One region of the Psychrilyobacter piezotolerans genome, then DNA from elsewhere that is predicted to be linked to it. Evidence: riboswitches for the same ligand, from Rfam matches in the RefSeq annotation. Region 1 holds a riboswitch; each other region holds the start of a gene.
The links. A riboswitch is a leader RNA that binds a small molecule or an ion and turns the genes downstream of it on or off. The one in region 1 is predicted to bind cyclic di-GMP.
Positions count from the first base shown of each region.

Region 2: linked by a shared signal. The riboswitch ahead of DYH56_RS12595 (hypothetical protein) and the one ahead of DYH56_RS02940 (putative bifunctional diguanylate cyclase/phosphodiesterase) in region 1 are both predicted to bind cyclic di-GMP.
Region 3: linked by a shared signal. The riboswitch ahead of DYH56_RS15225 (tetratricopeptide repeat protein) and the one ahead of DYH56_RS02940 (putative bifunctional diguanylate cyclase/phosphodiesterase) in region 1 are both predicted to bind cyclic di-GMP.

Region 1 is NZ_QUAJ01000003.1:139,839-147,548, forward strand. Features, by position in the region: gene DYH56_RS02935 (EAL domain-containing protein) at 1-2,196, opposite strand, end outside; gene DYH56_RS02940 (putative bifunctional diguanylate cyclase/phosphodiesterase) at 2,226-3,743, opposite strand; cyclic di-GMP riboswitch class I at 3,869-3,953, opposite strand; gene metH (methionine synthase) at 4,560-7,710, opposite strand, start outside.
Region 2 is NZ_QUAJ01000026.1:11,178-18,887, reverse strand. Features, by position in the region: gene DYH56_RS12605 (hypothetical protein) at 1-38, opposite strand, end outside; gene DYH56_RS12600 (hypothetical protein) at 185-907, opposite strand; gene DYH56_RS12595 (hypothetical protein) at 922-1,707, opposite strand; cyclic di-GMP riboswitch class I at 2,120-2,195, opposite strand; gene DYH56_RS12585 (DNA-3-methyladenine glycosylase I) at 2,456-3,007, opposite strand; gene DYH56_RS12580 (DUF4037 domain-containing protein) at 3,057-3,872, opposite strand; gene DYH56_RS12575 (aconitate hydratase) at 4,393-6,321, shown strand; gene DYH56_RS12570 (isocitrate/isopropylmalate dehydrogenase family protein) at 6,339-7,337, shown strand; gene DYH56_RS12565 (citrate/2-methylcitrate synthase) at 7,356-7,710, shown strand, end outside.
Region 3 is NZ_QUAJ01000051.1:2,188-9,897, reverse strand. Features, by position in the region: gene DYH56_RS15250 (glycoside hydrolase family 15 protein) at 1-679, opposite strand, end outside; gene DYH56_RS15245 (cobalamin B12-binding domain-containing protein) at 948-2,066, shown strand; gene DYH56_RS15240 (GGDEF domain-containing protein) at 2,041-2,988, shown strand; gene DYH56_RS15235 (hypothetical protein) at 3,265-3,600, shown strand; gene DYH56_RS15230 (D-alanine--D-alanine ligase) at 3,671-4,528, shown strand; cyclic di-GMP riboswitch class I at 4,682-4,768, shown strand; gene DYH56_RS15225 (tetratricopeptide repeat protein) at 4,788-5,159, shown strand; gene DYH56_RS15220 (GGDEF domain-containing protein) at 5,618-6,490, opposite strand; gene DYH56_RS15215 (phosphatidylserine decarboxylase) at 6,684-7,568, shown strand; gene DYH56_RS15210 (NusG domain II-containing protein) at 7,571-7,710, shown strand, end outside.

The sequences.
Region 1 (7,710 bases):
GGCTTCTAAACCAATTATTTTGTTTGTCTGCAGATTGACCTTTGGCTGGAAATAAGGAATAATCTCATTTTTTTGCAGTGCTACCTTAAAATCTCTTTCCAGATTTTTACTTTCCTCGAATTCCCTTACCAGTTCCTTGCTGGCAACAACTATAGACCCGCTTCCATTCTTTTTGGCCGCAAACATGGCTATATCTGCTTTGTGTAGAAAATAATCCATATTATCAATTTTTTCATGGAGCTCACATATCCCTATACTTGCACCTATATTAAAGGTTGTTTCCAGGATATTTATTGACTTATTCAGCTCCGCCAGGGCATTTTCGGCAAGCTTTATTCCTTCATCAACAGAAGCATCCCTGTGAAATACAAAGAATTCATCTCCTGCCAGCCTGTAGACGGTATCCTTACAAAATATTTTCTGAAGTCTGGAAACTGACTCTTTGAGGATCATATCACCTGCATGGTGTCCATAGTTATCGTTTATCACCTTAAAGTCATTGAGATCTATGTACATACCCAGACCCCTGTCTCTTTTAAAGTCTATCTTATTCATAGCTTCCTTAAAGCTTACCCTGTTTAAGGCTGTAGTAAGGTGGTCATAATAGGCTAAATTTTTCAATTTTTTATTGGTTCTGTATTTAAATCCAGTAAAAAAAGCTGCTGTGAAAAAACCGAATAATGAGATCACCAGAGAAAGAGATTTTCTATTCTTTTTTTGCTCATCTGCTTTTATCGTTTTAAAAAAAGACATCTCACTTAAAAATTCATCTTCTACCCTCTTATAGTCTAAGAAGTTATCCATTACCTTATTTAATATGCCAATTAAGATTTCGTCATCTTTTTTTACTGCTATTGCAAAGGGTAGCTTATCTAAAATATCTACTTTATAAAAATTAATATCAAACCGCGCTTGCTGCAGGTAACGGAACATATCGGCATCCATAACACAGCTGTCGATCTCCTTATCTTTCAAGGCATCTACCATGGTTTGAGAGTGGGGAAATTCAGTTATTTCTGTATCTTTAGGCAGGTATTTTCGGATTGAAGCAGCTGAGATATCGGTTTTTACAACCCCAACCTTATTTACTTTTTTCTCAACTCCTATCTTTTTTGGACCTGCAGCCACAATCAGGATATCCTTGTAGGTCAATGACTTGGTAAATTTATATATATTTTCTCTTTCTTCAGTGAACAGCATCCCTCTCAGATCAGCTTCCTCACTATTTAAATTTTCATTTGAAACTTCCAGGGGTATCCCCCAAAATTGTGAGATTTCCTCCATCATTTGAACGAAGGATCCGTCATATTTTTTTTGAGCTCCATCATAATATGAAGTAGGGTAAAAATCACTCTGGAAAATCACCTTAAGACTTTTCTTATTGTTCAAATAATCAATCTCCTGCTGGTTTAAAAAATTATGAAAAACTCTCTTTCTCCTCTTGTTTTTTTCATACTCCAGCAGCTTTAAAAACTTTTCTCTATGGGAAAACTCCAGTGCCTTGTCGATTACCGATTTCAGCATGGGTTGGCTCTTTGCTATCCCCAATCCAATTGGGTCTATTCTTCCTAATTCAAATATAGGTTCGGTTTTATCATAGATATCTTCCTTGGAAACGACAATATAGTCAGAGGCAGAACCTTCAGCAGTCTCATGGACCTCTCTTAACCTGAAATTTAAATTCTTTTCCCTTTTAAACTTTTTCAAATACTCACTGTATGCAGATGGAGAAATAACTGTAAGTTCCTTTCCTTCCAGATCATCAAAGGATCTCAAAGGAATATTTTTATTTGTAGTGATAACATAGAGCTTGTCGCTGTGTATCGGAATGGATAGGTTAATTTTATCCTTTCTTTCTTCAGACAGGGTAAAGTTAAGCAGAAGATCGATCTCCTCCCTTTCCAGCATTTCATAAAGATTTTCCCAGGAATCCGTCTCCACCTTAACGTCCATATGGAAAAACTCTTCAAGGAGATCTTTATATTTATATACCAAACTGTCATCGGGATTTTCAAGATCGATATAAGGACTTCCTGTATGAACCCCCATCCGTATTCCAGAATTTTGCAGACTTTTTATATAATTGATTTCATCCTCAGAATAGATACCTGAAGATATATAATTTGTGGCCTGAACTATTAAACTAATAAAAACCAACATTAAAGAAAATAGAAATTTCCTGTTAAGTTTAATCATTTTTCCTCCCAATATTATGTAAATATTACCTAAGCTACTATTTCCGATTCACTGCAGGTATTTTTTTTAAGTTTTAATTCCGACCTTTCATTTATCAGGACCGCAACCAAGTCATTTTCAGGCATAGGTCTTCCAAAGTGGTACCCCTGGGCATATTTGACTCCCTCTTTTTTCAAAAATTCACTCTCAGCTGCGTCCTCTATCCCCTCGGCAACAGATATGTATCCCATATCGTCTGAAAGATCAATTAGGGTGCTGTATATCCTCTGCCCCTTATCTACGTTTTCTTTGACTATCTGAAGGAGGCTTCTGTCAAACTTAAGTGTGTCTATTTCTAAAACTCCCAGCCCTTTCAGGGATGCATGTCCCGCTGTAAAGTCATCTAAAGCTATTGAAATACCCAAACGTTCCTTTAAGAGGTTCATCTCGTAGAGCACCTTCTGGATGTTGTTTATAAAGATACTTTCCGTTATTTCTATCTGTACTCTATTCCCTGGAACACCGTATTTTTTTAACATATTTTCGATGTGGTCATACACATCCAGGCCTTCTAAAGTTTTAACTGAAATATTAAAGGATAAATTGAAGTCATCTCCAACTATCCCCTCTTCTATCCAGGTTTTTAATGATTTTATTGCAGATTCTGCAATGAGAAAATCAAGATCGGCGATCACCTCATTTTTTTCAGCTATGGGGATAAAAACTCCTGGTGGTATAAAGCCCTCCTCTGGATGGATCCAACGAGCCAGGGCTTCGACCCCCACTATTTTTTCAGTCTCAAGTTCAACCTTTGGCTGGAAGTATGGGAAAATTTCCTTGTTTTCAAGGTGATATATGAAATCTTTTTCCAGCTGACGATATCTGTCAAATTTTTCTATCATCTGGTCGTCTGCCACTACAAAGGTCCCCTTCCCATTTTTTTTAGCTGTGTACATAGCTACATCGGCTCTGTGCAGAAATTCCGAGGTACTTTTTATCTTTGGGCTAATAGGGCAGATCCCTATACTCCCGTGAACTTTCAGAGTTGATCCTAATATTTCCAGAGGTTTTCTCAGTTCCTTAAGTGTTTCCGCTGCTTTTTTTTCTATATCATCTTCTTCGATATTCTTATGCAGTATAAAAAATTCATCTCCAGACAATCTATAGATACTGTTGTGATCGAATATTTTATGCAGCCTTTTCACCACTTCCCTGAGAACAAGGTCTCCCATATGGTGACCATAGGTATCATTTATCCGCTTAAAGTTATCTAAGTCTAAAAACATCCCCAGCCCTCTGTTACTTTCAAAGTTTAACCTTCCCATTTCCTTTCTGAACCTGGTCTTGTTTTTAGCTGTGGTGAGTTCATCAAAGTATGCTTTTTGATAAAGGTCTTTTATCCATCGGTACTTTGCCAGTAAAGATATGATAACTATAACTAAGATATACGTTGTAATCTTATAGATCAGACCTTTCTCATGTTTTAACAAGGTGTCTCCCTGGCCATAGACTGCCGTTCCCAGAGAAAAAATTGTCAAACTTAACAGTAATTTGAACCTTTGTTTCATTAAATGTTCCTCCTAGTTTATATGTTTTTTTTATTATCTTAATTTTTCAAAAAGATATATTTGCAAAAAAAAAAGGATACTAAAAGATAATCTTTTAGAATTCCCTACATTGACTCTGAAATTATTTCGATAACTGGCTGCCATAATAAGAATAGTTAAGGCCCTTTAGCTTTGCGTCACAGTGTTTCCATTGTTTTGCCTTTTCGGATTATCACGAGGAATTAATTAAATTGTTTTATTTAAAATTTTTATAGATAAGATATAATTTTTAGGAGAATCTGTTACTAAAAATCTCTCTTATTACCTTAAGATTAAATATAACATACGGTTTTATTATTTGTCCATTTTTTAATGTATAAAGATAGAGTCAAATTGTTGCAGTTAAAAAAAACTTAATTTTATTGAGTTATCTGAAGCCATTCATCATCTATTGTAAAATTATACAATGTTTCCATTGCTGCCTTTTGTTATATCCTTCTTTGTCATGGTTTCATCTATAATGAAACCAATAAAAGTAACGATTATTGTAACTATTAAAATGAATTTGTTTTCCACAACAGCTTTTTTCAATTAAATTTTAATATAAAATTAATGGAAAGTGCTCGTAAATTATAATGTATATGTTGAAAGAAGTCAATTTTAAATGCAAACCTGAATAGGGAGAAAGAGAAGGAGTAAGTTAGGAGATTTTATATGGAAAAAACAATGAGATAAAAGATGCGACTTAAGGGAGAAGTAAGGCTAGGAAAATCTAAATAAAAACCAGGAATTCCGGTTAGGAATCCCTGGTTTTATTTAATGGAGGAATCCTATTTATTAACAAATAGAAATACCTAAATTTTCTTTCATTTTGTTAAAATCAACTTTTCTGAATTCCGCCAGAGATTCTATCTGATTTTCATCAATTTTTCCCAGATCAAAATATTTGGCATTTTCGCTGAAAAACAGCAGACCGCAGACAGTGTGAACAGGTGTCATGGTATAAGTGGAACTAAGGGTTACTCCTAATTCCCAGATATTCATAAGATCAAAGATCTCTTTTTTCATGGAGTGATCGGGTAAAATAGGATAACCTACTGCCGGTCTTATCTTAACCTGAATTACCTCACTTGCTTTAGTCTCTAAATAATATGCAGCAGCCTCTGTCAGTCTGTTTCCCAGTAATTTATACATGATATCCTCATATTCTGTTTTCCCGGATACAGTATCTATGGATACTGCAAAGGTACCTATATAATCTTCATTTTCTACAAAATCTGCCAGGGACAGTGAACTTTCCCATTGCTGGGTTCTCACCATGGGAAGTTCCAGACCATTAATTTTTAAAATATCCATGGGTCTTTTCTCCACATTAAAAATTCCATACCTTGCAGATATTTTTAATTTTTTATCTTTCAATATTTCTAGATATTTTTCAGCCTCCCTTAAAATATCTTCCTCTTTAAAGGTGTCTTTTACCTTCCAATCGTGTAAAAATATATCCCAGTGGATATATTTTTCTATGTCTGCAACAGTGATTTTTATATCGAAAACTCCTGTTTTGGACGGTTTTATTACCTTGTTGGTTATTTTTTCCCTTTTTTTAAAACCTTCTTCTAAACTCAGATAAGACCTGTCTTCTTCAGTTTTTTTATAGGCCTTTCTCAATTTTTCATGTGAATTTAATACAGCCTCTTTATATTCCAGGTCTCCTCCCAGGATTTTATCCAGTACTATTACGGTATTGGAAGCATCTGTAAGATGAAATACACGACCCCTATAATTGGGTTCTATTTTTATGGCAGTATGAAGGCTGGATGTAGCAGCTCCTCCAATGAAAAGGGGGATATTTATTCCTTCATTTGCCATCTCTTTAGCTACCCTTGCCATCTCATGGAGAGAAGGGGTGATGAGTCCGCTTAAGGCCAGGCCATGGACTTCTTCATTTTTTATTGCGGTTATTATCTTATCCATAGAAACCATGACTCCTAAATCGATGATCTTATACCCGTTGCATTCTAAAACTGTTTTTACTATATTTTTCCCGATATCATGGACATCGCCGTCTACAGTTGCCATAACAATAGTTCCCCTGTGCTCCATATTAATTTTTTCATTTTTAATCAGGGGGGTTAAATAAGTTACGGCCTCCTTCATGATCACAGCACTTTTAACTATCTGGGGCAGGAATAACTTTCCGCTATTGAAATGTTCTCCTACTCTTTCCATCCCTTCCATCAATATATCCTGTATTATTGAGATGGGAGAATACTCCTTTAACAACAGGTCTATAAGGGTTGTTAAATTTAATTTATTCCCGTTAATCAGATTATCTGTAATCTGAACCCTTGGATCGGATTCTTTTTCTGCTGTTTTAGGAGATATAATTTTTTCTATCTGTTCATCCAACAATGAATCTAAGACATCTTCTGTATTCATTATTAAACTGCAGATCTTATCTTCCAGAGATTTTTTTATCTCAATTGTTTTTTCTGCAGGGTTCATTATCACCATATCCAGCCCATTTTCTCTGGCTAATCTCAAAAATACCTGATGAATAGCATGTCTTAACGGATTGTTTCCCCTGAAGGCAAATGAAACATTGCTGAGTCCCCCGCTTGTTTTGGCATGGGGCAGATTTTCTTTTATCCATTTTATGGAGTTTATATAATCTTTTGCATAATCCCTGTCTGTTTTTTCCCCCGTTCCGATAGTTAAAATATTAGTATCAAAGATAATATCAGCAGGAGAAAAACCTATTCCCAGCAGCAGATCATAGGATCTTTTGGAAATTGCTATCTTTTTTGTGAAGGTATCTGCCTGACCGTGTTCATCAAAGGCCATGACTACCAGAGCTGCACCATATTTTTTTACTATTTCAGCTTTTCTAATAAACTCCTCTTCCCCGTCTTTGAGACTGAGTGAATTGACAATTCCCTTAGATGGAAGGTTTTTTAATCCTTCCTCTATTATCTCAAAATCAGAAGAGTCGATCATAATGGGAATGTTAGCAGTATCAGCAGAAGATAAAAGCAGTTTTATATATTTTTTCATCTCTGTTTTGGAATCTATCAGTCCATCGTCTAGGTTGAGATCCAAGATATGAGCTCCGGCCTTGACCTGGGTTCTTGAAATTTCCAGAGCCTCATCATATTTTTTTTCTTTTATCAGTCTTGCAAACTTTCTGGATCCTGCTACATTATTTCTTTCTCCTACAATTAAAAATCCCTCTTCATCTAAGACTTCATTTCCCGATATATTAAATTCTAAAGATCTTTCCCTCAAAATTCGAGGTGTTTGATCTTTTACTGCCTCTGCTATGAGCTCTATATGTTTAGGAGTTGTACCGCAGCATCCTCCTATGATGTTTATTCCAGAATGTCTTATGAGGTCGTTTAAAATTTCTGCCGTTTCCTGAGGAGTCTCGGTGTACTCCCCTACTTCGTTGGGTAATCCGGCATTGGGATATATGGAGATCGGTTTATGGGTAAATTTCCCCAGTCTATGAATCAGGGGCAGGAGCTCAGCAGCTCCAAATGAACAATTCAAACCAAAGGACAGGATAGAGTCTCTGTCCAGGGAAATAACCAATGATTCCATGGTCTGCCCGGACAGGAGTCTCCCGAATCTATCCACTGTGGCTGAGATCATAATTGGAAGAGTTTTACCTTCCTCACAAAAGATCTCTTCTGCTCCGACAACCGCTGCCTTTGCATTTAAACCGTCAAATATAGTTTCAATAAGGAGGAGATCTCCACCCCCGTGAAGGATTCCCCTGATTTGTTTCTTATAGGCTTCCTTTAATTCATCAAAATTGATCTCCGACGAATCGAGACCTATACTTTTATTTGAAGGGCCTACTGATCCTGCTATCCATACTTTTTTTCCGGTCTCTAAAGCCGCTGATTTTGCCAGCTTGGTTCCTTCCAAAGACACTTCATATGCCAAATCTCCCAGAGAATAATCCCCCATAGATATGGTGTTGCCG
Region 2 (7,710 bases), on a different contig from region 1:
CTATTCACTATTTCATTCACGTCTTTTATATCTTCCATAATCCCATCCCCATAATTTTTTTTATTATATTTTTGCCACTAGTTTACACCAATCATCACAAATAGATCGATAAAACTGTGATTGTCTCTATCAAACCTAACGTAATTATCTGTATCGACATAAAAAGCAGAATATTGTTCGTCCATTATTTACTACCCTTCTTAATTGTAATATATCTATACATGGAAAGAATACCCAGAATCCAAAATAGTAATCGCATAAAAACATAAAAGTCTATAATAGCTATCAAGGCTAAAAACACCCATATTATAAGTCCTATATAAGCAATAGACGTTAGAATTTTTTCTGTGGTTCCCATTTTAGAAATACCTATTTTATAAATTATATTTGAAAGATTGATTTTAGAAAAATAGATTTCAGAACATATTAATTTATTTTCCTTCCCTTTTAAAATCAAATTTCCAAATTCAGGATTTTTCGGAGTTTTATTGTAAACCACTTTTTTTATTTCACTATATAATATTTTATTTATTTTATTATTTTTTTTTAATGTAAGTAGTGAATTATTGGTAAAAATTATTGATTCTTGTGCAAATTCATGAGAACATAAAAATGTCATAAAAAATGTCATAAAAATTGGAAAGAAAAGCCAACTATAATAAACTGTAATAATCAGTGAGACTACTGCCAAAGGAAAAGATCCAAAATAAATTTTGTTGAATTCACGTTTTTTAGATTTTATCTTTTCATAAGCAATATATCGAACCTTTTCCCCCACCTCTAACCTTTTCTTTATTTTCGGATATTTCTCCATGAATTCATCTATTGTTAATTCTCCATTGGTACCAGTCAAACTGTTTTTAATTGTACTGTCTTCGTCCAATATTTTATTTATTAATATGTTCAAATTCTTTGGATTTTCTAAGTTACTTTTTTTAGTTTTTTCTTTATCAAGACTATTTTTATTCTTCCTTTTTTTAGTAATTTAAAATATGTAGTAACTAAAATAATATCAAAATATAAAATTATTAAATTCATAAAAAATAAATATGATGAAAGCTCAAGATAAGTGCCTATTAATCCCATTATTAAAACTATTAATAGTATCTTTATTTTAAATAATTTAGATGTCATTATTTCATCTTGTATTTTTAATTCGCTTTTAAATTTTAATAAAATTTGAGGTAACTGAAATCTGTTGTAATTTGTTGTAATCACCCCAATTTTTTCTTTATCACTATAAATACTGTATGAAAAACATCCCGGGGAAATATTGACATTCATCCTTTTTATCTCACTATAGATAAATTTTTTACTATATTTTTTCCTTTTTATAATCAATGATTTATCTGTAAAAATTACAGTATCCTCAACCATACTCATGATAAATATTATTGTAAGCAGAAATAAAATAAAAGTAGGTAAAAATATCCAACGATTCCCAGTATATGAAGTGATAATAAAAAAAGTACAAGCAGTTAAAAAACATACATAGATAGGTACTATAAACCTTAATATCCCAGTAGCATCTGATGGTTCATAGGCTATATACCGAACTTCCTCCCCTTCTTCTAACTCTTTCTTTACCTCATAATTTTCTTCCATAAACTCTTCTATAGTCAATGTCCCGTTGGTACCACTCGAGCTATTTTTTATCTCCTTATCTTCATCTAGTATCCGATTCACTATTTCATTCATATCTTCCATAACCCCATCCCCTATAAAAAATTTCTGCTTTCTAGCATTTTTTTTATTTAAAAATTCTTTTTCTAGATGTTACTCTACTTCTCAGTAAAAATTCTACTCAGTCGTACAACAGAATAAGTTCCGCAGTGTAACGAGGACTGAAGCTGTAAAAAGACGGTAATTACCTCTGACTTACCCCTATAACATCATTTAGAAAAAGTCTGCTTTTCTTTCCTCTATTTCTTTTTCAGATAAAAAGTAAATAGAGCCAGTTAAGGATGGAATCCTTAGAATTTTCTTCATACTACTCCTGTTTCCGTCTCTAGCCACATTCTAAATTATTTTATTTCAAATAAAAGTAATTTAGATACTCGTGTCTCAAGCGGACAAAAATCAAAAGTAGTAACTACAAAAAAAATACAGATCCCGAAAGATCTGCAACTGGCTGCCATTTTAAAGGCCCTATAGCTTTGCGTCACAGGATTTCTCCTATTTTGCCAACATTTTAAATTTTAATTAAAAAATTATTGAATTTTAATTAAAACTGTAATATTTTTAGTCATTTCTTTACAATATAGTGCATTTTATTTTTGTTGTCAATTTTTTTTATGTTCAGCCCAAATAAATAGACAAATATTGTAGATGAAATAATTACCATTGAAAAAGAGACTAAGGGTAAAGGTATTAAAAAAAGGGTTATATAAGTAAAATTACTCATATAATCCTTTTTTGTTTTTGATAATAATTCTGGATGCAGCGTCACGTTGCTTTACTTCCTAGCCACACACCCCTCCAAATGATCATCTACTACTCCTACTGCCTGTAAATAAGCATAGATGATTGTAGTTCCTATAAATTTAAATCCTCTTTTTTTCATGTCTTTACTTATGGCATCTGAAAGTTCTGTTTTTGCAGGAAGATCCTCCAATTTTTCTACCCTGTTTATTATCTGCTTACCATCTGTAAAATTCCATAGATATCTATAAAAGCTCCCAAATTCATTTTGAACCTCCATAAATCTTCCGGCATTGTTTATGGAAGCCCTTATCTTCAATCTGTTTCTGACTATTCCTTTATTATTCATCAGCTCTTCAAATTTTTCTTCATTGTATTCAGCCACCATATTATAATCAAAATTATCATAGGCTTTTCTATAGTTTTCTCTTTTTTTCAATATAGTCAGCCAGTTGAGCCCTGCCTGGGCAGATTCTAAGATCAGAAATTCAAACAAGGTTCTGTCATCATGGACAACCTTCCCCCACTCCTCATCATGATATTTTTCATAGAGTTCATTTCCTATACACCAATCACACCTTTTCATTCACTCCCCCTGTGGATCAAACTTAATCCATTTCCTTTTGGATCTTACATTAAAATATTAAATTTAATTCTTTTAACAGACTCTCCAATCTGCCGGTAATCACATTTAATTTGTCTACAATATCAAATTCCCTTTTATACAGGTTTTCAAACAATTCCCTTATGTCTGTTTCCATATTTTCCGGGGTGTGATCCAGCTGTTCTTTTGTAATTTTTAGGAGTTTTTTTTCTCCAGGGTGAAGTTTCATATTTATTGCAAAAATAATATCGAAATAACTTTCAAAAAATGCACTGATTCTATGGTTGACGCTTAGGATGTCATTTCTTTTTAAGGCCTTTTCTATCTGGTTGGTATAGGCTGGTATTATTTTATTTAAGAGGGGAAAGTTTTTTGAAACTATATTTTTTCTTAATTCTTCCGGATATTCAATATCAAACTTTTTTTGCAGGTTCTCTAATTTCCCGTCCCTGTCGTAGAGGATATCTGATTTAATGAAGTTGGCCCAAAAACAAGTGCTGTATCCTGTTGAGGCTGTACATTTTATAACTATCTCCTCCAATACCCTTTCTATAAATTCTACATCCCTGTATACAATATCCACCTGAACACCGTTCCCCCTGAAGAACCCCTGGTCCTCTCTCTCCCAGGTTGTGTTATCTAATTCAGCATAATTAAAATACTTATCTGCTATTTTTTTCCTGAAATCCAATGGGATCTCACCTTTAGAATATATATATAAATCATAATCCGAATCCTTATCAAAATCAGGAGTAGTTCTCGAACCCGATAAAAGAACCCCATCCACCGATTCATATTTTGAAAAATCATCCACTAACTCCAATAATATGCCATCATATTTATTCATACCTTTCGTCCCCCTTTATTTGAATATTTTTTTATTTTTAATTATAACAAACTAGTTCTGCCCTTATTCAATTATAATAAAAAATGTCTTATTTTTTCAAGAAATTTGTCCTGATTTTATTATGTTATTTAATTACAAAAGAATTTTGTATAACTTATTTTAATAAGGCAGTATTAAAGTATGGTTGTTAGTGACCCGCTTGTTATAAATTCGGCTATTTCATTTCTCCTTTCTATCCTTTCGGCCAACGACACCATCATAGTCACGAAATGAATGATACACTCAACAACCATTAACCTTATATATGCATTTTCTATTTAAAAACTTAGAAAATTCTTTGATCCAGCCAATATATTTGTTTTTTTACAAATATATCTTGACAATTTCATGTGCAAAGATATATTGTATATATAATAAAAGTTTTTATCATTATTTTTAATGATGAACTACGAGTTAACAGGAAGTATAATTTTTAAATGAAAATTTAAGAATTAAAAATATATTCTACGAGGAGGTCAAAATGGGAAAATCGCTTACGTATAAAATCTTAGAAAATAATCTGATATCAGGGGAATTAAAACCCGGTTCAGAAATAACCGTTAAAGTCAACCAAACCCTTACCCAGGACTCTACCGGGACGATGGTTTATTTGCAATTAGAAGCTATGAATATTAAAGATATAAAAACGGATCTTTCTGTTGCATATATTGATCACAACACACTGCAAGCAGGTTTTGAAAATGCCGATGACCATGAATTCATCAAAAGTGCTGCTGCAAAATATGGAATTATTTACTCCAAACCCGGAAATGGTATTTGCCACCAGCTGCATTTGGAGCGTTTTGGAAAACCCGGAACAATTCTTCTTGGATCCGATAGTCATACACCGACTGCAGGAGGTTTAGGTATGATAGGAATCGGGGCCGGGGGACTGGATGTGGCTGCAGCTATGGCGACGGGTACTTATACTCTGAAAGTACCAAAAGTTCTGAATATAGAACTTCATGGTAAACTGAAGACATGGGTATCTGCTAAGGACGTAATTCTCTATATCCTCAAAAAACTTACCGTAAAGGGTGGGGTCGGTTATATTATTGAGTATTCAGGTGAAGGAGTCGTTGATCTTTCTCTCACCGACAGAGCCACCATCACAAACATGGGTGCTGAACTTGGGGCTACAACATCTATTTTTCCAAGTGATGAAAACACCCTTGATTTTCTTACACGACAGGAAAGAACCAAGGATTATGAAGGATGGATAGCTGATGAGGGTGCCATCTATGATAAAAAATTGGTTATTGATCTAGATAAAATTACACCTATGGCAGCTATGCCGCACAGCCCTGACAATGTTGCTGCTGTAAAGGATATAGAAAAAATTAAGGTAGACCAGATTGCAATAGGCAGCTGTACTAACTCCTCCTATACAGATTTGATGAAGGTAGCAGCTATTTTAAAAGGTAAAAGGGTTCATCCGGATGTGAGTCTGGTAATCTCTCCTGGTTCCAGTAATATTCTAAAAATGATGTCGGATGAGGGCGCTCTGGGTGATTTAATATCAGCTGGAGCAAGAATATTGGAGGCATCATGCGGGCCATGTATAGGCATGGGACAGGCACCAAAGTCCAAAGCAATTTCACTGAGAACATTTAACAGAAATTTCAAAGGAAGATGCGGAACAAAGGATGCAGATGTTTATATTATCAGTCCTGAAACAGCTGCTGTTTCGGCTTTAACAGGATATCTTACCGATCCTTCAGAATGCGGATTGGATTTTCCAAAAGTAGCACTGCCTGATAAGTTCGCAGTCTATGAAAACTACTTTATCTACCCTCCTAAAGATAGAGAGGGTCTGGAAGTTGTCATGGGGCCGAACATCAAACCTTTCCCACTGAATGAACCACTGATTGATACTATGGAGATCCCTATTCTCCTGAAAACAAAGGATAATGTCACAACCGATGACATCATGCCTTCCAATGCAAAACTATTGCCCTTCAGATCCAATATTCCTGAACTTTCAAAATATTGCTTTGGAACACTGGTGGATGATTTTCACGTAAAAGCAAAGGCTGCAGATGGGGGAATTGTAATTGGAGGAGATAATTACGGTCAGGGTTCTAGTCGTGAACATGCGGCACTGGTGCCACTCTACTTAGGAATCAAGGCTGTAATTGCCAAATCCTTTGCTAGAATTCACAAGGCTAATCTAATCAACTCAGGAATTTTACCCCTTGTATTTAAAAATATATCTGACTATGAAAAATTTGATGAAACAGATGTTATTGTCCTTAACGGACTGATAAATTCATTGGATTGTGGTAAGGAGATAGAAATTTTAAATAAGACAAAATCTTTCTCTTGTACCCTTACCTTTGATGGTTCCAAAAGAGATGTGGAACTTTTAAAAAGCGGAGGTTATTTAAATTATGTTAAAAACAATAAATAAATTGGCAGGTGAAGTGAATGTATAATATAACATTGATCCCAGGGGACGGAATTGGTCCGGAAGTCAGCGAAGCTGCAAAGCACGTTGTAGATGCTACTGGTTTGAATATCAACTGGGAAACAGTAAATGCAGGTGAAAAAGTCTTTCAAGATACCGGTGTACTGGTCCCTGAAAAAGTCTTTCAGAGCATTGAAAAAAATAAAATTGTTTTGAAAGGACCAATTACAACACCCATAGGTTCTGGTTTCAGAAGTATAAATGTCATGCTCAGAAAAAAATATGATCTGTACTCAAATGTCAGGCCTGTGAGATCCCTTCCGGGTATCAACACCCCTTTCAAGGGAATTGATCTGGTGATTTTCAGGGAAAATACCGAGGGGCTCTATGCAGGTATCGAACAGGAGCTGCCTGATGGAAGTTGTGAGGCAGTCAAAAGAGTTTCCCGGAATGCTTCCATCCGAATTGCTGAAGCGGCATTTGAATATGCAAAGAAGAACAATAAGAAGAAAGTTACAGTAGCCCATAAAGCAAACATCATGAAACTTGCTGACGGACTCTTTCTGAATTGTGTCAGAGAAGTTTCACAAGCTTACCCCGACATTGCACTTCAAGAAGTCATCGTAGACAATATGTGTATGCAGCTTGTGATGAACCCTAACCAGTTTGAGGTTATTGTTACCATGAATCTTTACGGTGACCTCCTGTCCGATCTTTGTGCAGGATTAGTAGGCGGCCTTGGTCTGGTCCCAGGTGCCAACATCGGAAAAGATATTTCAATATTTGAAGCCGTACACGGCAGTGCACCGGATATTGCAGGCAAGAATCTTGCCAATCCCATTGCCCTTATCCTTTCAAGCGCAATGATGCTGAACCATATGGGTGAAACAGATAAAGCGGAAGCAATTATAAAAGCCGTAACCAAAACTATTTATGAAGATAAAGTTCTCACCTGTGATTTGGGTGGTAAGGCTACAACAAATGAAATAACAAAGGCAATTATCAAAAATATCATTTAACTGCGTGGGGGTGAAATCGTGAATAATATCAATGACAAAGCAATCCTGGATAAACTGTCCTTAAAAGCTGAAAAAAACAACTATATCAAACCAGAATACTATGATCAATTCAATGTAAAGCGTGGTCTCAGAAATAACAATGGAACTGGTGTCCTGGTAGGTTTGACAGAAATCGGTTCAGTTATAGGTTATCATATGGATGGTGATATAAAATGTCCCTGTGAAGGTAAACTATTTTACAGGGGTATCAACATCAAGAATATAGTAAATGGATTCCAATCGGACAACAGGCGTGGCTTTGAAGAAACTGCATATCTTCTTTTGTTTGGAGAACTGCCTACATCTGATGAGCTTTTGGATTTCACCGGACTCC
Region 3 (7,710 bases), on a different contig from region 1:
CTTCCCAGTCTTTTCCGGCACAGATGTAATAAAAGAATGAAATTTCTTCTCCGGAACCTACCTTTAGTTTGATTCCGGTAACTGAATCTACAGTCCCCTGTTCTATCGGGTTGCAGCTAAGAACTCCGTCAAGGGCATCCATATATGTACCCTGAAGATCATTTTTACCCTTGCTTCCAATGGCAAATTCCTTTATACCGTACCTCCCTTCATGGAAGAGATTGATAAGAAAATACCGGTCCTTCTTATAATGCACCAATACTTCTTTGTCCGGTCTGTATAGGGCCGTATCAGCTATTTCATTTCCAAGGATATTAAAATCCTGGGTAAAAAATATTCTGACATCGTGATCTTTGGGAGAAGTATTATTTACACTTACTTTTTTTAAATAAATATTTTCATGAAAATCTACACAGTCATGAATTTTAAGTTCAATGGGAAAGTTTTCTTTTTTCAGGCAGATGTCTGTGACCAGAGAATCATCTAAATAATTTAATTGTATATCCCAGCTGGAATCAATCCAATGAAAAATACCGTCACACCATATACCGGTCATAAAAGAGTTTCCATTGGTGTGATTTTCCTCCCCCACATAGGGATAGAAAAACTCCCTCATACAGTAGTTATCATCAAAGGCTATAAGCATATTTCCATTTCCAATAGGAATATTTCTAGGCATTGTTTTCCCCCTCTCTTACCGAAGATATTTAAATATTTTTTACCGAAAAAAAAGAAAAAATCCTTTTTTTTTCATTTTGATATTTAAGAGTTACAAGAACCTTAAATATCAAATGCCCTATAAATTTTTGGACAGAGTACAAGATTTAATTTAACAACCTAGGAAGGAAAAAATACCAATACCACAGTATATTAAGCTGAATGGTATTTTTATCTGGATTTATGTTGGAATTAAACACCTATTCAAATCTAAAATTAGGAGGATTTGTATGAATAAATTGTATCCGTCTCCCAAGGGAGACATTGTTTCTTATGCTTCTGCTAAGGAATATGAAAAAAATATCCCTGTAATGGTTGAATCTGTAAATTCTATTATGACTAATTTGAATTCTATTGAAAATTTAATAGGTGGTAACCCCTTGTCTGTTATGCATGAAAATCATATCCACCATGCTAAATTTATGACCAATATATTTAAACTAAACGACTATGAACTTCTTAGAAATACACTAAAATGGGTCTTAAGCAGCTATAGATCCAGAGGATTCAAAAGTAAATATTTTCATAAAGAAATAGAAACATGGATAAAAGTTATAAATGAAAACTTAGATTCAAATACTTCTTCGGAAATCATTAAAATCTATGAATGGCTAAAATCTACCCTAGATCATGTGGAAGAAGAGATCAGTGATAAGACAAACGAAATTGAATATCCTTTTGATTCTGATTGGGAGAAAAATAAAAATAAATTTTTTAATTTATTAATCAATGGAAATTCTTCAGAGGCTTTATCATTTTCAAAATCCATTGTTCACGATAAAGAATCACTGGAAGATTTTTACACAAAAATAATAACATATTCAATGTATGAAGTAGGGTTACTGTGGGAAAAAGGTTTGATTTCAGTAGCTCAAGAGCACCTTGCAACGTCTATTGTAATGAGAATTATGTCCTTTTTATATATGAATTTTATTTTAGTTGAAAATATAAAAGGAAAAGCCATAGTAACAGCTTCCTCTAATGAGTATCATGAAGTAGGTGCAAGAATAATATCAGATATTCTTGAATTAGATGGATGGAATGTTATTTATCTGGGAGCTAATGTTCCTAATGAAGAATTGATAAAAATAATTCATGAAGAAAAACCTGATTTTATAAGTATATCTGTTGCTATGGCTTTTAATATGAGTGGTGTAAAAGACTTAATCTCTCAAATAAGGTCCGATTCAAATTTAGATAATATGAAGATTTTATTAGGAGGATATGCATTTACATTTGGTAGAGAAGCTCAAAATAAAATAGAAGCAGATAAGATAGCTCTTAGCAGCTGCGAAACTGTAGAAACTGCAAGATTATGGTGGGATGATAAAAATGAAGTTAAATTTTAATAAAAGTAAAATTTTAATAAAATACATGGCTGATAAAACAAATATGCCCATTGTTACCTTAACGAAAGATTTAAGAATAGATCAATACAATAAGGCTTTTGAAAAACTAATAGATAATCCCGGTAATATAACCAACAGCTTATTTGAAAAAAATGTTGGAAGAATTAATATCTCTTCTCAGTCAGTAACAGATAGAGGTTTAAATATTAAAGAAATAAGCTGCACCTATAATTCAAAATCAGGTTCTGTAACTTATTTACAGGGTTCTTTAATAAAAAAAGAAGAGGACACAGTTATAATATTTAAAAATTATCTGATTAGTGAATCTGAAATAGTGAGTGAAATTTCTCAAATAAATATTGAAATGTCAAATCTCACAAGGGAATTGACAAAGAAAAATTTTGAGTTAAAATTAGCTAATGAAAAAATCACTCAATTACTAAATACTGATTTTCTTACTGGAATTGCTAATCGTAAATTTTTCTTTGAACGTTTGAAAGAATTAATATCTCTAAAAAAAAGAAATAATTATTTTAATATAGGGATAATTTTTATGGATATAGATTTCTTTAAAAATTTTAATGACACCTATGGACATGACGTAGGAGATTTAGTTTTAATTAAATTTTCCCAAATGCTTAAAGATAATACTAGAAAAGAAGATATAGTTGCAAGAATGGGTGGAGAAGAATTCTGCATTATTGTGCAATGTAGGGAAGAAAACTATTTATTCGATATTTCTGAAAAACTCAGAAAAAAATGTGAAAATATAGTGTTAGAGGGGATAGATAATAAAATTACTGCAAGTTTTGGAGCAACTTTTTATAAAGAGTGGGAAGATGCAGATATCGTAATGAAAAGAGCTGACAGCAATATGTATAAGGCAAAAACTAATGGTAGAAATCAAACTGTATTCAAATAAGAATAAAAAACAGCAAGTCGCTTTAATCCACCACTTGCTGTTTTTGAATGTAGATTTATAAATAATTTATTTGAGGTCGATGCCTAGAAATAGATTAAATCAAGAAATTTAGAATTAAAATAATTAATAATTTCTAAAAAATTTATTCAATGCATCAAAGTTAAAGGAAAAAAGTTAAATTGCAGTATATCTAAAAAAGAAGACATCATAAATATAAGATGCTTTAAAATTAAGACCCTTTCAATCCAATGGGGTTTAAAATAAGGAGGAATAGCTATGTATACAGACAAGAAATTTAACGATCTATTGGTAGGACAATATAGTCAATTGTCCCAAGATATTTGGGCTTTCCTTAAAACAAGAGAAAGTTTAATCAAAATGGAAACGGCTACGTATCTTAAAAAACCTGCAGTCACTGCATTACAAAAAGACCTTATAAATAATTTCCCATTGAAAAATCATGTGAAATTAAACAGGTTTAAACAGCTTATAGGTGCAATGGTAAGGGATATTTTATCTGATCATGGCTATGTTATTCAACAACATGAAATAACTGTTAATCCTTCTGATCTATTTGTAAAGGCAACCAGGTATAAAAAATCTGCAGGATAAAGAAAACCTTTAAAAAGTAAAAAAGATATCTGGAATAGAGGTCTAAAAATAATCATTATAGGAGGAAAAGATGAAAATTGCAGTTTTTATGGGGGGAACATCAACTGAGAGGGAAGTATCACTAAAAACAGGGAGTGCAGTATTAAACAGCTTAATAAGACAGGGATACGATGCATATGGAGTGGATTTAACAAGTGAAAACCTGGTCGCATCATTCATTGAAAATGAATATGATCTGGCATTTTTATCTCTACATGGGGGGTGTGGAGAGGACGGAAGGATTCAAGGCTTACTTGATCTTTTAGGAAAAAAATATACAGGGTCTAAAGCAGCTCCAAGTGCAGTTGCAATGGATAAAATTATAACTAAAAGGATAGCAGATAGTTTGGGAATAAGAATCCCCAAGACCTATCCAAACAAAGAGGAGATAGATAAGTTTCCGGTAGTGATAAAACCGTCAAAAGAAGGATCCAGTATGGGGCTTTATATTTGTAAAAATATGGAAGATGCAGAAGTTGCTTTGGAAAACCTATCAGATAGAAGTGTGATAATAGAAGAGTATATAAAGGGAATAGAACTGACTGCAGGAATTTTAAATGGAGAAACTCTTGGAGTGTTGAAGGTAATTCCCCATGGTGGAATATATGACTATGAGTCAAAATATGCAGGAGGAAAGACCGATTACGAGTACCCTGCAAAGGTATCGAAAGAAATCTATGAAAATGCCATGAGGAATGCTAAGCTTATTCACGATGAACTTAAATTAAGCGGTGCTTCTAGAAGTGACTTTATATTATCAGATGACAAAATCTATTTTTTAGAGGTTAATACCTGTCCTGGAATGACAGAGACAAGCCTTCTTCCTAAACTTGCAAGCCTTAAGAACTATACATTTGATGATGTGGTAAAAAAAATTATCTCATCGTAGAGATATCCATTGAACAGGCAACTCCTTTGGTATTTTATGCCGTTATCCTAATATAGGATTTGACTGTTTTTAAATTTTTTCTATAAAAAATGCACTATATGTTAATTTTTGTTATAATAACTAGAATAAAAATATATTAAAAAAATAAATAATTTTGAAAAAAGGCAAAGCAAAGGAAACTTTGTGACGCAAAACTATAGGGTCTGAGTCTTGCAATGGATATGACAGCCAGTTGTCAAAGTTTCTTTAGGGGGACAAGATGCTTAAAATTCTAATCAACAGACTTATTAAAAATAATTATTCAGGTGAAAAAGTAAAATCAAAAGAGGAAAAAGGGTTGCTGAAAAGTTATGATAAAGCTATTAAATCCAATCCAGATAATCCAAATAGTTATTTTAACAGAGGCAATTTAAAGTTTAAATTAGGAGATTACCTAGGTGCAATGAAAGATTATAATACAGCTATAAAGCTAAACCCTGAATATTTGCAGGCGTATCACAGCAGGGCAATAATAAAAGAGAGGTTAGATTATTACAATGGAGCTATCGCGGACTATAACTTTATTTTAAAAATAGATTCATTGGACCCGTTAGCACATAAAAACAAAAATATTATCCAGCAAAGGTTTTAGTATAATGTAAAAAATAGGAAGTAAAATTATCTATTACCGTATTTTAATATTTAATACAGGGGAGTGTAACAACTTTTGTGTTTTCATTCAAATCTTAATTACTAAACTAGTTAGGCTTTTAGAATAGATATTCTGAAAGCCTTTCTTCATATTTAATTGCAAAAATATTGTAATATCTTCAACGCCAGCACTGAAATTCTCTAGATAATAAAAAATAGAATAATCATTAAGATTACTCTACTCCACTAAAAACTATATCTGTTTTTTCCATTTTCTTTGGCTTTGTAGAGGGCCTTATCAGCTTTTGTTAAAAAACTATCTAAATCTTGATCCTTTATAAGTTTGGAGTGACTTATAGGATTCAACATCTTTAACCATCGTGTATAGAATTTTATCAGAAAATAATATCCATAAAAATGAAATAAGCATATAAAATATAACAATTTTTGATGATTCCTTTAAGGAGTAGCAGCTAGGGTTGTTCGATTCTTACCGTTAATTTTAGATTTATACATCGCTTGATCTGCTCTCCTGATAAACTCCTTATAATTTTCAGACCTTTGATAGGATGCTATACCTGAACTCAGACTTAGGTTGTAATTATGAAATAAAATATTTTTCTTAAAATTATCTTTAATCCGTTCGGTTATTTTTAAAGCTATTTCCGCAGTTGTATTTTGATATACTATCAAAAATTCATCTCCACCATACCGAAAGGCATAATCTGATTCTCTTATGGAACCATTTATTAATTTACCTATGTATCTTAAAATTTCATCTCCTTTTATATGACCCACTGTATCATTAATTTTCTTAAAATTGTCAATGTCAATAAAGGCTATGGATATTTCATGATTAACTTCAGTCGATTCATTTAATATAGACTCTAACTTTTCTTCTAAATAACGTCTGTTGTACAATTTTGTCAATGGATCTTTTATACTTTTTTGTGAAATATAGAAATTATCTTTCCTTTCATTTAAAACAGACAAAACAACTCCCATTGATATCAGCATTAGTCCAATGGGCATTAAAACTTTGTCTATATGAGATAGAAACCCTTCTATCTCATATATTTCATCCATTACATTTTGTAATGCACCTGTATAAAATATAATGGACCCACCTACATATAAACTACGTATAAAAATTTTTCTAAAGGCAATTTTTCCAAAACATATCCATATTAAAGGTTGGATACAGATTAAAAGTTCGCTTATGATATCCCAGGCTGTTGGATTTTCTACTTTTGGAAATGGCATATCTAAGGATATCAATGTTAAAGTTATGGCTATTACAATTAAATATGGCATAAGTACTTTATTTTTCAAAGGTCCTCCTCCTTACTTTAGCTTATTTTATTTCATACTATCCAATTACTAAAAAAAACGATAATTCCTTTAAAATTGTTGCAGAGAACCTTAAAAACTATCATAAGAAAAGCAGATTTTCTAAATACATATATTTTATGATATAATATATAGGATAACCATTAAAATATAAAAGTTGACAGGGAGATATAATATGAAATTAGATAAGATTGAATATATAGATAGAAAAACCAATATGATATTGGTAGAAAATGTTCCGGGAGAAAATTTTTTGAAATTTTTATACCATAATCCATTTGGAAAACTGCCCTTGGAGCTGCTGGTAAAGAGAAAATGCCTCTCCTCTTTTTACGGAAAATTAATGGACCAGAAAAAATCAATCAATAAGATAGAGGATTTTGTAAAAAACAACCATATAGATATGAATGAATCTCAAAAAAAAGTAGGAGATTTTACTTCATTTAATGATTTTTTCTATAGAAAACTAAAGCCCAATGCAAGAAAGATAGAGGACGGATTGGTGTCTCCTGCCGACGGAAAGGCGGTAGGGTTTGAAAAGATCAATGACTGGGATAAATTCTTCGTAAAAGGAAGTGAATTTTGTTTAGAAAAATATCTGAATAATAAAGAGCTGCTGGAAAAATACAAAGGCGGTAGTATGATCATTGTCAGGCTAGCTCCTGCGGATTATCACAGATACCACTTTCCGGCTGACGGTAAAATCGGCAGTAGAAATAAGATAGACGGATACTATTATTCTGTATCACCCTATGCAATAAAAGAAAATTTTGGAGTATTCTGTGAAAATAAGAGGGAATTAACTACACTGGAAACCAGTGAATACGGGGATGTTTTGATCTCAGAGATAGGAGCTACCATGGTAGGAGGGATCGAGCAGACTTATACTCCTGATACCCATGTTAAAAAGGGAGAGGAAAAGGGGTATTTCACCTTTGGAGGTTCCTCGGTACTCTTACTGTTTGAAAAGGGTAAGGTTATGATAGATGACGATATTTTAAAAAATACAAAAAATGGCTATGAAACCAAGGTATATATGGGTGAAAAAATAGGAGAATAGAGATGTATTTTAAAAGGGGAGACCTAATAATCTATGGGCTAATCATAGGGATTTTTTTGACTTTAGGCATTAATGTCTACAATATTAAGGAAACTAAGGCAGAGAGAGCTGAAATATATGTAAATAATAAATTAAAATATAC